DNA from 3 places in the Burkholderia cenocepacia genome. Region 3 is predicted to be linked to each of the others. Evidence: predicted binding sites of a transcription regulator. Region 3 holds the regulator's gene; each other region holds the start of a gene.
What was found. The regulator FNR, encoded in region 3, switches genes on or off when oxygen is low (the NO sensors DNR and NnrR bind a similar motif). The targets are predictions, from matches to a motif close to TTGATNNNNATCAA.
Positions count from the first base shown of each region.

Region 1: SY91_RS25135 (PAS domain-containing methyl-accepting chemotaxis protein) is a predicted target of FNR. The motif match lies at 2,842-2,855, and genes of this name have one in related genera.
Region 2: clpB (ATP-dependent chaperone ClpB) is a predicted target of FNR. The motif match lies at 1,317-1,330, and genes of this name have one in related genera.

Region 1 is NZ_CP060040.1:1,955,425-1,959,915, forward strand. It holds gene SY91_RS25130 (PAS domain-containing methyl-accepting chemotaxis protein) at 1-723, opposite strand, end outside; gene SY91_RS25135 (PAS domain-containing methyl-accepting chemotaxis protein) at 1,135-2,679, opposite strand; gene SY91_RS25140 (class I SAM-dependent methyltransferase) at 2,991-3,848, shown strand; gene SY91_RS25145 (GNAT family N-acetyltransferase) at 3,845-4,405, shown strand; gene SY91_RS25150 (DUF523 domain-containing protein) at 4,490-4,491, shown strand, end outside.
Region 2 is NZ_CP060039.1:2,611,066-2,615,556, forward strand. It holds gene clpB (ATP-dependent chaperone ClpB) at 1-1,244, opposite strand, end outside; gene SY91_RS12405 (Rrf2 family transcriptional regulator) at 1,385-1,900, opposite strand; gene SY91_RS12410 (group III truncated hemoglobin) at 2,143-2,703, shown strand; gene SY91_RS12415 (molybdenum cofactor biosynthesis protein MoaE) at 2,776-3,252, opposite strand; gene moaD (molybdopterin converting factor subunit 1) at 3,263-3,520, opposite strand; gene glp (gephyrin-like molybdotransferase Glp) at 3,540-4,491, opposite strand, start outside.
Region 3 is NZ_CP060040.1:2,285,028-2,289,518, forward strand. It holds gene SY91_RS26670 (LysE/ArgO family amino acid transporter) at 1-277, opposite strand, end outside; gene SY91_RS26675 (LysR family transcriptional regulator ArgP) at 387-1,280, shown strand; gene fnr (fumarate/nitrate reduction transcriptional regulator Fnr) at 1,329-2,075, opposite strand; gene SY91_RS26685 (universal stress protein) at 2,179-2,646, opposite strand; gene SY91_RS26690 (DUF3005 domain-containing protein) at 3,175-3,582, opposite strand; gene SY91_RS26695 (hypothetical protein) at 3,861-4,094, shown strand; gene epsC (serine O-acetyltransferase EpsC) at 4,232-4,491, shown strand, end outside.

The sequences.
Region 1 (4,491 bases), 330 kb from region 3:
CATCCGCACGCCGCTGCGGCTCTCGCCGGTCGCCACGCGCAACGCCTCGTCGCGCAACTGCCGCAGCGGCCGCACGATCTGCGCGTCGAGCCACAGCCCGGCCGCCGCCGTCACGCCGACCGCCGCACCGGCGAACGCCGCGAGCCCGCCGCCGGTGAGCCCGCAGGCCCAGCCGGCGCCGACGACCGCCGGCGCCAGCACGCACAGCGTCGACACCAGCCGGGCCCGCACCGACATCGTCTGGAACAGCGACGCGACGCGCAGCGCGCCCGTGCGCACGATCAATCCCTTGTGGAACCGGCGGCTGCCGGCCTTGCCTTCGCGGAAATCGCGATACAGCGCCTCGGCGGCCGCGATCTCGTCGCGCGTCGCCTTCGTGCGCACCGACATGTAGCCCTTTGGCTGCCCGTTGCGCATCACCGGAATCGCGTTCGCGCGCACCCAGTAGTGATCGCCGTTCTTGCGGCGGTTCTTCACGAGCGCGGTCCACGGCTCGCCGCCCTTGAGCGTCGCCCACATGTCGGCGAACGCCTCCTTCGGCATGTCCGGATGCCGCACCACGTTGTGCGGCTGGCCTTCGATCTCCTCGGGAGAAAAGCCGCTGACCTGGATGAATGCCGCGTTCGCGTAAGTGATATAGCTGTCGGCATCGGTCGTCGACATCAGCGTCGCATCATCGGCAAATTCGAATTCGCGTTGCGTGACGGGCTGGTTGTTGCGCATGGTGTGGAGCTCCGGGTGGCGGATCTTGCGTCCGCTCGTCGATTGATTCGAGACCCCGCGCATGGCGATCGATTCGCATGCGTGTGAGTCAGGCTCCTGCACTTTCGGCAAATTCGGCGAAAACATTATGCCGTATCCGGGTAAATATGCATTAAAGATGCATCAACTTGTTTTTGCCGAATAACTTGTTCATGGATAAAACGAAACGCCTTGTCTGGCAACGGTTTGGCGGGTATTCGTCTGATCATTGCGCATCATGATTTCGGCGTGATTTAATGCGCAAACACGCAATCGGAAATACGAATATCTCCCATTCCACGTCATTCGATTTAACCTGCAAACCTGAATAGGTACTGTGCGCGACATCCGGCGTTCATCGATCACCCGCACGTCGCGCACCCGTTCGCGCCATCACCTGAACACGTTCACCGCATCCACGAGCCGCGTCGCCTGCTGCTTCAGGCTTTCCGATGCCGCCGTGCTCTGCTCGACGAGCGCCGCGTTCTGCTGCGTGATGTTGTCCAGATGCACGACCGCCTGGTCGACCTGCGCAACACCCGTACTTTGCTCGGCCGTCGATGAACTGATCTCCGCGATGAGGTCCGACACGCGCTTCACCTGCGTGACGATGTCCTCCATCGTCTTGCCCGCCCCATCGACGATCCGCGCGCCCGACTCGACCCGCTCGACACTCGCGCCGATCAACGTCTTGATCTCCTTCGCCGCGTTCGCGCTGCGCTGCGCGAGCGCGCGCACTTCGCCGGCGACCACCGCGAAACCGCGCCCCTGTTCGCCAGCACGCGCGGCCTCGACGGCCGCATTCAGCGCGAGGATGTTGGTCTGGAACGCGATACCGTCGATCACGCCGATGATGTCCGCGATCTTGCGCGAACTGGCGGTGATCTCGCTCATCGTCGTGACGACCTCGCTCACCGCCTGCCCGCCGCGCTCGGCCGCATCGCTCGCGGACACCGACAACTGATTCGCCTGCAGCGCCGTCTCGGCATTGCTGGACACGGTCGCCGTCATCTCGGCCATCGACGCGGCGGTCTGCTGCACGCTCGACGCGGCCTGTTCGGTGCGCGCGCTCAAGTCGCCGTTGCCCTGCGCGATCTCGTTGCTCGCGCGCTGCACGTTGTGCACCTGCTCGCTGACGTCGTCGACGAGCCAGCGGAACATCAGCCCGAGCTGGTTGATCGTGCGCAGCGTCATCCCGATCTCGTCGACCCGGTTCATCCGCACGCCGCGCCGGCTCTCGCCGGTCGCGACGTTCAGCGCCTGCTCGTGCAGCCGCTTCAGCGGTTGCACGATCTGCGCGTCGAGCCACCAGCCGGCGACCGCCGCCACGCCGACCGTCACGCCGGCAAACGCCGCGAAGCCGCCGCCGGTGAGCCCGCAGGCCCACCCCGCGCCGACGACGGCCGGCGCCAGCACGCACAGTGCCGAATGAACGCGCGCCCGCACCGACATCGTCTGCGACAGCGATGCGATCCGCAGCAGCCCGGTGCGGATGACGAGGCCCTTGTGGAACCGGCGCCGGCCAGCCTTGCCTTCGCGGAACGCGCGATACAGCGCGTCCGCGGCCCGGGTCTCGTCGTGCGGCGCCTTCGTGCGCACCGACATGTAGCCTTGCGGCGCGCCGTTGCGCATCACCGGAATCGCGTTCGCGCGCACCCAGTAGTGATCGCCATTCTTGCGGCGGTTCTTCACGAGCGCGGTCCAAGGCTCGCCGCGCCGCAGCGTCGCCCACATGTCGGCGAACGCCTCTTTCGGCATGTCCGGGTGACGCACCACGTTGTGCGGCTGGCCGACGAGTTCCTCGTTCGAGAACCCGCTCACCTGCGCGAACGTCGTGTTCGCGTAGGTGATGACACTGTCGGCATCGGTGGTCGACATCAGCGTGACGTCGTCGGGAAAATCGAATTCCTGTTGGGTTACGGGCTGGTTGTTGCGCATGCAAGGCTCCGAAAGGCGGATCTGTCGTCCGCGCCGCGCTGAAATCGCGCTCAGTAGCCGAAAAACGGTTGCTCGCTTTACGACACTCTCGTCCTTACTGTCGGCAATTCAGCGGAAAACCTTAATTCCGTTGCGCACAAAATGGGCAATCCAGCCATTGCCATGATTTCGATCAAATAATCCGGCGATAATCACCGCGCGCGTTTATCTGGCTGTCACGAAGCGCCGCGCGGCATTGACAATGCCCGCAGCCGTTGCATGCGGCGAAACGATTCGCTTATCCTGCCCCATTCGACCTGAATTCGAATCCGATGAAAAAGGCATTGCATGAACTGAATCGGCTGTCCTGGAATACGGCGACGGTCGCGCATAACAGCCATAAAGGCGATCAGGCTGCATTTTTCCGCAATGGCGGCTCGACGCTGTTTCCGGAAGAACGCGAACTGCTCGGCGATCTCACCGGTTTGCGGCTCTTGCACCTGCAATGCAACGCGGGACAGGACACGCTGAGCCTCGTGCGCGACGGCGCGGACGCAACCGGCGTCGACATCTCCGACGAGGCGATCGACTTCGCGCGGCAACTGTCGGCCGACGCGGGCCTGCCCGCGCGCTTCGAGCGCGCCGACGTACTCGACTGGATGCCCGCAGCCGCCGCGCGCGGCGAGCGCTTCGATCGCGTGTTCACGTCGTACGGCGCGATCTGCTGGCTGTCGGACCTGAGCGCATGGGCACGCGGGATCGCCGCGCTGCTCGCGCCGGGTGGCCGCTTCGCGATGGTCGAGTTCCACCCGTTCTCACTGTATTTCGACGAACAGTGGCAGCCGCGCTACGACTACTTCAACGGCGACGCGACCGAGGAACCCGCAGGCGTCGGCGATTACGTCGCGGCGTCCGGCACGGGGCTCGGCGAGCAGCACGATCATCCGGGCATCGTCGATTTCGCGAACCCGCATCCGAGCTACGAGTTCATGTGGGGCATCGGCGACGTCGTGAATGCGCTGATATCGGCCGGGCTCGCGATCGACCGCCTGAACGAATATCCGTACTCGAACGGCTGGAAGGGCTTCGACGGCATGCGTGAGCTGGAGGGCCGCCGCATGGTGCCGCCCGAAGGCATGCCGCGCCTGCCGTTGATGTACGCAATCGCCGCGCACCGGAGGGCCGCATGACCCGCCGCACCGCCGCCGAGCGCGACGCGCTGTCGGCCCGCCTGTTGGCCCGCGACGACGTGCCGCTCGTGTGGACCATCGACCGGCGAGAAATCATCGAACACCTGTACGTATTGCGCGACGGCGCGCTGCATCTCGTGCCCGAGTTCTACGACGTGTCCGGCTGGCCCGACGGCGAAGCCGACCACTACACGCCGATCCTGCTCGACTGCCACGACCGCGGCGGCTGGTTTCTCGGCCGGTTCGACGGCGCGCGGCTCGTCGCGGCAGCGATCGTCGACAGCCGGCCGCTCGGCCCGCGGGGCGACATGCTGCAGTTGAAGTTCCTGCACGTGAGCCACGACTGGCGCAGTTGCGGGCTCGGCGAACAGCTCTACCGCGCCGCGCAGGTGCAGGCACGCGCGATGGGTGCCGAGCGCCTGTATGTGTCGGCGACGCCGTCGCAGCGCACGATCGACTTCTACCTGCGGCTCGGCTTCACGGTCAGCACGGCGCCCGATCCCGAGCTTTACGCGCTCGAGCCCGACGATATTCACCTCGAAGGGCCGACCGCGTGACGGCTCAACACACGGATAAAGCGTAGAATTTTCCGCCCCGCCCCAGCCGTCATCCGTTGCCATCAGCCGTCACGGAGCGCGACATT
Region 2 (4,491 bases), on a different replicon from region 3:
AGCTTGTCCATCTCTTCGGGCTTCGAATCGATTTCCATCTTGATCTTCGAAGCGGCTTCGTCGATCAGGTCGATCGCCTTGTCGGGCAGGAAGCGGTCGGTGATGTAGCGATGCGACAGCTCGGCCGCGGCGACGATCGCCGGGTCGGTGATGTCGACACCGTGGTGCAGTTCGTACTTCTCCTGCAGCCCGCGCAGGATCGCGATCGTCGCCTCGACGCTCGGCTCGTCGACGAGCACCTTCTGGAAGCGGCGTTCGAGCGCGGCGTCCTTCTCGATGTACTTGCGGTATTCGTCGAGCGTGGTCGCGCCGATGCAGTGCAGTTCGCCGCGCGACAGCGCCGGCTTCAGCATGTTGCCTGCATCCATCGCGCCTTCGGCCTTGCCCGCGCCGACCATCGTGTGGATTTCGTCGATGAAGACGATCGTCCGGCCTTCGTCCTTCGCGATGTCGTTGAGCACCGCCTTCAGGCGCTCCTCGAACTCGCCGCGATACTTCGCGCCGGCGAGCAGCGCGGCCATGTCGAGCGACAGCACGCGCTTGCCCTTCAGCGTCTCGGGCACTTCGCCGTTGACGATCCGCTGCGCGAGCCCTTCGACGATCGCGGTCTTGCCGACGCCCGGCTCGCCGATCAGCACCGGGTTGTTCTTGGTGCGGCGCTGCAGGATCTGGATCGAGCGGCGGATTTCGTCGTCGCGGCCGATCACCGGATCGAGCTTGCCCGCGCGGGCGCGCTCGGTCAGGTCGACCGTGTATTTCTTCAGCGCCTCGCGCTGGCTTTCCGCATCCTGGCTGTGCACCTGCGAGCCGCCGCGCACCGCGGCGATCGCGGCTTCGAGCGACTTGCGCGTGAGGCCGTGCTGGCGCGCGAGCTTACCGGCGTCGCCCTTGTCGTCGGACACGGCGAGCAGGAACATTTCGCTCGCGATGAACGTGTCGTTGAGCTTCTGCGCTTCCTTGTCGGCCTGGTTCAGCAGCCCGGCGAGTTCACGGCCGATCTGGATGTCGCCGCCCGTGCCCGTCACTTGCGGCAGGCGCGAAATGGCTTCGTTCAGCGCGCCTTGCAGCGCCTGCACGTGAACGCCCGCGCGCGACATCAGCGAGCGGGCCGAGCCGTCCTGCTGCGCGACCAGCGCCGCGAGCACGTGAACGGGTTCGATGTATTGATTGTCGCGGCCTGCCGCGAGGCTTTGCGCGTCCGCGAGTGCTTCCTGGAACTTGGTGGTGAGCTTGTCGATTCTCATTTAGTCGAGACCTCCAATTTTCGATTAACACCAAGATGAGGATGGTTATGCGGCTTTCAAGCGAAATTCGGGTTGATTCAGCGCAAAAATTGCCGGATCGCCTGAAAGCGGTCCGGAGGGCGCGACGGGATGGGCGCGTGTCAGTGGGTCTTGGACGCCGGCTCGGCTGCCGGCGCTTCGTCCTGCACCGGCGCGGCACGCACGAGCACGGCCGGGCGGATGCCGAGCAGCGACGCAAGCAGCGATGCAGGCTCGGCCAGTTCGCCGAGCGTATGACGATCGAGCTCCGCGAAGAAGGCATCGCGCGCGGCCGCCAGCACGCCCTTCAACCGGCACTGCGGCTCGATTACGCAGCCGCGCGACTCGCCGCCGTCGGCCGAAAAGCAGCCGACCAGCGCGAAGTCGTTTTCGGTGGCCCGCACGACCTCGCCGACCGTCAATTGCAGCGAATCGGCGAACAGCCGCAGCCCGCCGTTGCGGCCGCGCACGGTGTCGACCCAGCCCAGCTCGCCGAGTTGCTGGACGACTTTCATCAGATGGTTCTTCGAGATGCCGTAGGCGTCCGAAATCTCCTGGATCGTCGCGAGCCCTTCGCCGCGCACCGCCAGGTACAGCATCACGCGCAGCGAATAGTCGGTGTAGTCGGTGAGTCTCATGAGCGAATACGGAAAATATCGATCGTATCCCGATTATGTGAACCGGGCCGATCGATGGCGCCGTTGCGCGGCCCCGGGTTGCCGGGATCGCGGGCGCGCAATAAGATGCGTGACATCCACACGTTTTCCAGGGGTTATTGGACGCTATTTTGCGTCAAAATCCGGCCGGCGTCCTGCTCGTCGCCCGCGCCGCCGTCCCGTCGCTGTCCCGCCGCCGCTCCGATCTACCGGCCCTTTTTGTCATGACTGCCCTGCCCGCCTCGACCCAACCCGCATCGGCCCGCCCCCGCGACGCCGAGCCGACCGAAGACAACATCCGCGATCTCGTCTACGCGTTCTACGACCGCGTGCGCGCCGATCCGCTGCTCGGGCCGGTGTTCGACGCGAAGCTCGCCGGCCGCTGGGACGATCATCTGCCGAAGATGGTGACGTTCTGGTCGAGCCTCGTGCTCGGCACCAAGGGCTATCGCGGCAACGTGCAACAGGCGCACCAGCCGCTCGACGGGGTCGAGCCGGCCCATTTCAGCCGCTGGCTGTCGCTGTTCCTGAAAACGGTCGAAGCGCGCTACGCGCCGCCCGCGGCGATCCGCTTCATGGAGCCCGCGCTGCGGATCGCGCAGAGCCTGCAGTTGAGCCGGTTCGGCTGGGACTACCGGATTCCGCCCGAGCAGCAGGCGCTGCTCGACGCGATCGCGCCGCGCCGCCGCGACGCGGGCGACGATCCGCACGCGTTGCCGTCACGCGCCCGCGGCGAGCCGTTTCCGACGAAGATCATCGGGCGCGGCGTCGACCCGGACGCGTAACGCCCGTCGTGCGCGACACCGGCGCGCATGCGACACATCGCCGCACCGCCCGCGCGCCGCGCTCAGCTCAGCTCAGCGCAGCGTGTTGCCCGACTCGACGCCCCAGCGCGCGAGCGCGGCGTCGTCCGTACTGCGCGCATCGACCCACCGCTCGCCGTCCGGCGTCGTTTCCTTCTTCCAGAACGGCGCTTCGGTCTTTAGATAGTCCATCACGAATTCGCACGACGCGAACGCATCGCCGCGGTGCGACGCGACCGTCGCGACCATCACGATCTGGTCGAGCGGCAGCAGCCTGCCGACGCGATGCACGATCGCGACGTCGATGCCCGGCCAGCGCCGGCCGGCCTCGGCCGCGATCCGCTCGAGCGCCTTCTCGGTCATGCCGGGATAGTGCTCGAGCTCCATCGCGGCGACCGCATCGCCTTCGTTCAGGTCGCGCACCGTGCCGACGAAGCACGCGAGCGCGCCGATCTTCGGGTTGCGCGCACGCAATGCCGTCACTTCGGCATTCAGGTCGAAATCGTCGGTCTGGACTCGTATCGTCGCCATGACAGCCGCCTCAACCACCCGTCACCGGCGGAAAGAACGCGACCTCGCAGCCTTCGGTGAGCCGCGTGTCGGGATCGGTCATCTCGTGGTTGCACGCCATGCGCAACGCGCGCCCTTCGGCGAGCGTATCGGCCCACGCGCCACCGCGCACGCGCAGCCATGCGCGCACGTCGCCGACGGTCGTCACGCTGTCCGGCACGTTGGCTTCTTCATCGGCCACGCCCAGCGCCTCGCGCACACTTGCAAAAAATTTCAGTTGAATCTTCATGGTTCGGGAAGCCGTCGCGTTACGACAGCAATTCGGAAAACGGGATGAAACGCACGGTCTCGCCTGCGCTGATCACATGCTGCGGCGGATTGTCGATCAGGCCGTCGCCCCAGACCGTCGACGTCAGCACGGCCGAGCTCTGGTTCGGGAACAGGTCGAGACCGCCGGCCGCGTTGACGCGCGCACGCAGGAATTCGTTGCGCCGGTCGCCCTTGCTCTGCGAAAAATCGGCACGCAGCGACAACGCGCGCGGCGCGACGTCGCGCACGCCGGACAGGCGCAGCAGGAACGGCCGCACGAACAGCAGGAACGTGACGAAGCTCGACACGGGGTTGCCGGGCAGCCCGATGAAGTGCGCATCGGCGCGCTCTTCGCCGCGCCGCACCGCGCCGTACGCGAGCGGCTTGCCGGGCTTCATCGCGATCTGCCACAGCGCGAGCCGCCCTTCGGCCTCGACGGCCGGCTTCACATGATCCTCGTCGCCGACCGACACGCCGCCGCTCGTCAGGATCACGTCGTGATCTCGGGCGGCCTCGCGCAGCGTGTCGCGCGTCGCGGCCAGCGAGTCGGGCACGATCCCGTAGTCGGTCACGTGGCAGCCGAGCCGCTCCAGCAGCCCGCGCAGCGTGAAGCGGTTCGAGTTGTAGATCGCGCCGGGCTTCAGCGGCTCGCCCGGCATCGTCAGTTCGTCGCCGGTGAAGAACACCGCCACGCGAATCCGCCGCGCGACCGACAACTCCGCGCAACCGACCGACGCGGCGAGACCTAGCGCCTGCGGCGTGAGCCGCGTGCCGGCCGGCAGGATCACCGCACCCTGGCGGATGTCCGCGCCCTGCGCGGTGATCCATTCACCGGCCTTCGGCGTGTGCAGGATCTCGACCGCGTCGCCGTCGGCCGCTGCCTGCTCCTGCATCACGACGGCGTCGGCGCCGGGCGGCACCGTCGCGCCGGTGAAGATCCGCGCGGCCGTG
Region 3 (4,491 bases):
ACGCACGGCGCAGCGCGTTGATGCCGAACCACGCGAGATACGCCAAGCCCACGTACAGCACCGCATGGACGAAGGTCGGATAGCGCTCGACCAGTACCGATGCGCCGCCGACGCCCGCGCCGATCAGGATCATGTCGGACACCGCGCACAGCAGCACGATCTTGCCGACGTGCGAGCGCATGATGCCCTGGCGCAGCACGAATGCGTTCTGTGCGCCGATGGTGACGATGAGCGACGCGCACAGTGCGGCGCCGTGGGAAAAAGCGAGCCAGTTCATGATGGGGACAGCCGTGGAAGCAGTAGACGGATGAATCGGGTAGCGCTAGTCTGCGATCGGGGCGGGAATAAGAGAAGCTAAATCACCTAATGCGGATTAAGGAAATCTAATGCTCGACTACGCGTTGCTCGATGCCCTCGCGGCCGTGATCCGGCACGGCTCGTTCGAGCGGGCAGCCAAGGAGCTGAACGTCACGCCGTCGGCGGTGTCGCAGCGCGTGAAGCTGCTGGAGGAGCGGGTCGGCAGCGTGCTCGTCAAGCGCGGACAGCCGTGCGTCGCGACCACGTCGGGCGCGCTGCTGTGCCGGCATACCGAACGCGTGCAGCTGCTGGAGGCCGAACTGGGCGGCCGGATGCCCGCGTTGCCCGGCCAGATCGCGAGCGCCTGGCCGACGCTGCGCGTGGCCGTCAACGACGACAGCGTCGCGACGTGGTTCATCGACGCGGTCGGGCCGTTCTGCACGGAGCGCGAGACGCTGCTCGACCTCGTGATCGACGATCAGGATTACACGGCCTCGCGCATTCGCGACGGCAGCGTGCAGGGCGCGGTGACCGCGCAGGCCGAGCCGATCCAGGGATGCCGGTCGGAGCGGCTCGGGCGAATCCGCTATCGCGCGGTGTGCTCGCCGGCGTTTTACGCGCGTTATTTCGATGCGGGGATCACGCGCGATGCGCTGCGCCGCGCGCCGTGCGTGATGTTCAATCCGAAGGACGGGTTGCAGGCGCGTTTCATCCGGCGCGTGACGCGCGCGGATCTCGATCCGCCGCAGCACTGGATACCGCACGTCGCAGGCTATCTGCGCGCGTGCGAAACGGGATTGGGATGGGGGATGTGCCCTGACCGGATGGTCGACCGGCAACTGGCGGCGGGCGAGCTGATCGACATGTCGCGCGGCCGGACCATCGACATCGATCTGTACTGGCAGAGCTGGCGTCTGTCGATCGGCTGGCTCGACGATTTCAGCGCGGCGCTGAAGGCGCGTGCCGCGCTGTTTCTCGATTGACCGGCGACGCCACGCGGGCGGCGCGCACGCGGTGCGCGCCGTGCGACGTCAGAGGTGTTGCAGGCCGTCGAAGTCGACGATCTGCACGTGGCGGCCCTGCATTTCGATCAGGCCGCGCTTCTGGAATTTCGACAGCGTGCGGCTGACCGTTTCGAGCGTCATGCCGAGATAGCTGCCGATGTCCTCGCGCGTCATCCGCAGGTTGAATTCCGACGGCGAGTAGCCGCGTTTCAGGTAGCGCGACGAGACGTCCAGCAGGAAAGCGGCGACGCGCTCCTCCGCATTCAGCGAGCCGAGCAGCATCGTTTGCGACGTTTCGCGCACGATCTGTTCGCTCATCAGCTTGTGCATGCGCAACTGCATCGAGCCGGCTTCCGAGCACAGCGCCTTGAGCGCGCTGTACGGAATCACGCAGACGGAGCTGTCTTCCAGCGCGACCGCGGTGCGCGGGTGCGTATCGTCGCAGATGCCGTCGAGGCCGAGCGCTTCGCCGGCGAGGTGCAGGCCCGTGACCTGTTCGCGGCCGTCGTGGCGTGTCGCGACGGTCTTCAGCGAACCCGAGCGCACCGCGTACAGGTTGTCGAATGCGTCGCCTTCGCGGAACAGCGCTTCGCCGCGCTTGACCGGGCGTGCCGCGCAGATGACCGACTCGAGGCGACTGAGCGCTTCGGGCGCCAGGCCCTGCGGCATGCACAGGTGCCGCATCGCGCACGACGAGCAGTGCGGGGCCTGACGGGGAGCCCAGCTACCGGCATGGGGCGTGGCGGCGGGGCGGGTGGCGACGGGCGTCAGCATGATCGTTTACTCCGGCGTTGAATCGACGAAATCATTGTCCCACCGCAAGTTGCCGCTGTCGGGTGACAAAACGTCGCGACCGGGCGCACGTGCCGAACGCCGCTCAGGCAGCCGGTTCGTCCGCGTTGGCGGCGGCCGGAATCAGCAGCACCGGCAGCGTTGCGTGGCGCACGCATTGTTCGGCGATGCTGCCGAGCACGAGGCGGCGGAAGCCGCGGCGGCCGTGCGTGCCGAGTACGAGCAGATCGGCGCCGAACGCTTTCGCGCCGTCGAGGATCAGTGACGACACGTCGTTGAGCGACGTCGCTTCGTTCAGCTGCGTTTCGCCCTTCACGCCGGCGGCCTGCATCAGCTTCGCGAAATCCTGCGCGAGCGCGTTGCCCTGCGCGAGGAGCTGATCGCGCAGCACGGACGGATCGTAGCCGGGCACGTTGTAGTAGATCGCGGCGTTCTCGACGACGTAGAACGGCTGCAGCTCCGCGCCGTGCGCTTTCGCGAGCGCCAGTGCGGCATCGAACGCATGGCGGGACGTGTCGCTGCCGTCGACGGCAACCAGAATACGCTTGTACATAGTGTCTCCGAGTGGCGGGTTGAAACGAAGTCGGCCGGATGGCCGAGCGGGCCGGGCAATGCTGCGAGGCAGAGTAAACCAACGGGCACGATCGTGCAGCGAGGTGCCCGCCGTGCCGCGCGGCCGCGTGGTTCCTGTCGCTGTCGCGCATGGCCATGCGCGCGACGCATGCTGCGCCGCGCGACGCGTGTCGTGGGATGCGGCATGCGTCGCGCCGCACCGCCGGCGCAAACGCATGCGCACGCATCGATCCGGCGCGGCTGCAACCCTGCCGATGCGCTGCACGCACCACCATTCAATCGCAATCGCGCCGTGGCGCCATGACTTCGGTCAATGCCTGTGCGTCGATGCGATGCGCGGCATGCATGACTGCGAAGCCGATGCCAGGGCGCGGAGTCGTTCGTTGTGACAACGTGCGAGCGGGTATCGGCGTGCAGTTCGATCGCACGCGCCGGTTCATCGCCATCGATCATCGTGACCGGCCGATAGCGCCTCTCAAACGAACGACCGATTCAAACGCCGCGCCGGCTATCTCGGCACGACCGTCAGCTCGATGACGCGCTCCGGCCGGCGGCTGTGGCCGGGCCAGTATGCGCTGCCGTACATCCGGTGAACGGGGCCGAACGGCGCGTCGCCCGCGGGCGGCGTGTCGAAGCCTTTCTCGATCACCGTGTAGCCGGCGCGCAGCGCAAACGCCGGATGGTTGCCGTCGGGGCGGCTGTCGAAACCGGCGAAGCCGTCGCCGGCCTCCGGCATCGCATTGACGAGCGACGCATTGCTGCGCGTGATCTCGTCGGGCGAGATCGGCCCGACCCCGGCGAGCCGCGACGCTTCGCGGTGCTTGCCGTCGGTGTCGACCGTGCTGTCGTGCGTGTCGTCGTTGTCGAGTTCGATGCTGCGCGGATGCGCACGACCTGTTTGAGCGGAGGATTCCATCGCGGCTCTCCTGGCGGCGACACGCTCCGGATCGAAGCAAATCCCGTTCCGGGCACGACGGGAAAAGGCGCGCGGGCGATCGCCGCGGTCGCGCGACGCGCACTGATTTGTCATGATTTATTTCAGCTAGAAGACGCGTTTTCTACAGAGTATGATTCTTTTCCTGCGAAGCGGCGACAGGGGATGAAGTCTCGCCGCCTCTGCCCGCGCCGGGGCGCCGCAGCACCCTTAAAGACGGGTAGCGAACAACAAAGCAAGGGACTAGAGGTGGCGGATTCATGCAAGCGACTACTGCTTTCACGCACCGCGGTTATCTGTTGAATTGCGCGCCCGCACGCGCCAGTGACGGTTCATTCAAGCCCTACGTCGTGATCTCCCGATCGAGCGACGGGGAGCTCGTGGCGAACCGGTTTTTTCCGATCGAGCTCCAGTTCAACGACGAAGGCGACGCGATCGCGCACGCGCGCGACTGGGCCGTGCGCTGGATCGACGCGAGCAGCGTCTCGATGTGACGCCGTCGCACGCGTGCGGCGCTGGCCGTCCGGCCGATCCCCGGGGTGCCGCTCCCGGACAAAAAACGCGGTAATCTTGCGGAACCCGTCACTTTATTAGCGGCCGCGCATCCGCGCGCGGCTGCCCGCATTGGCTTATGTCGACATCACCCGCCCGTCAGTGGGGCCTCGAAGAAATCGTCGCCGGCTTGCGCGAGTCGCGCGAGGAACTCCATCGCACGCGCCATCCGCGCGGCATCCGCGAACTGCCGTCGCGCGATGCGATCTGCAAGATTGTGACCGGCCTGCGCGCGTCGATGTTTCCGACGCACTACGGCGCGCCCGACCTGACCGACGAAAGCGTCGACTTCTACGTCGGCCACACGCTCGAAAGCACGCTGCGCATCCTGTCCGAGCA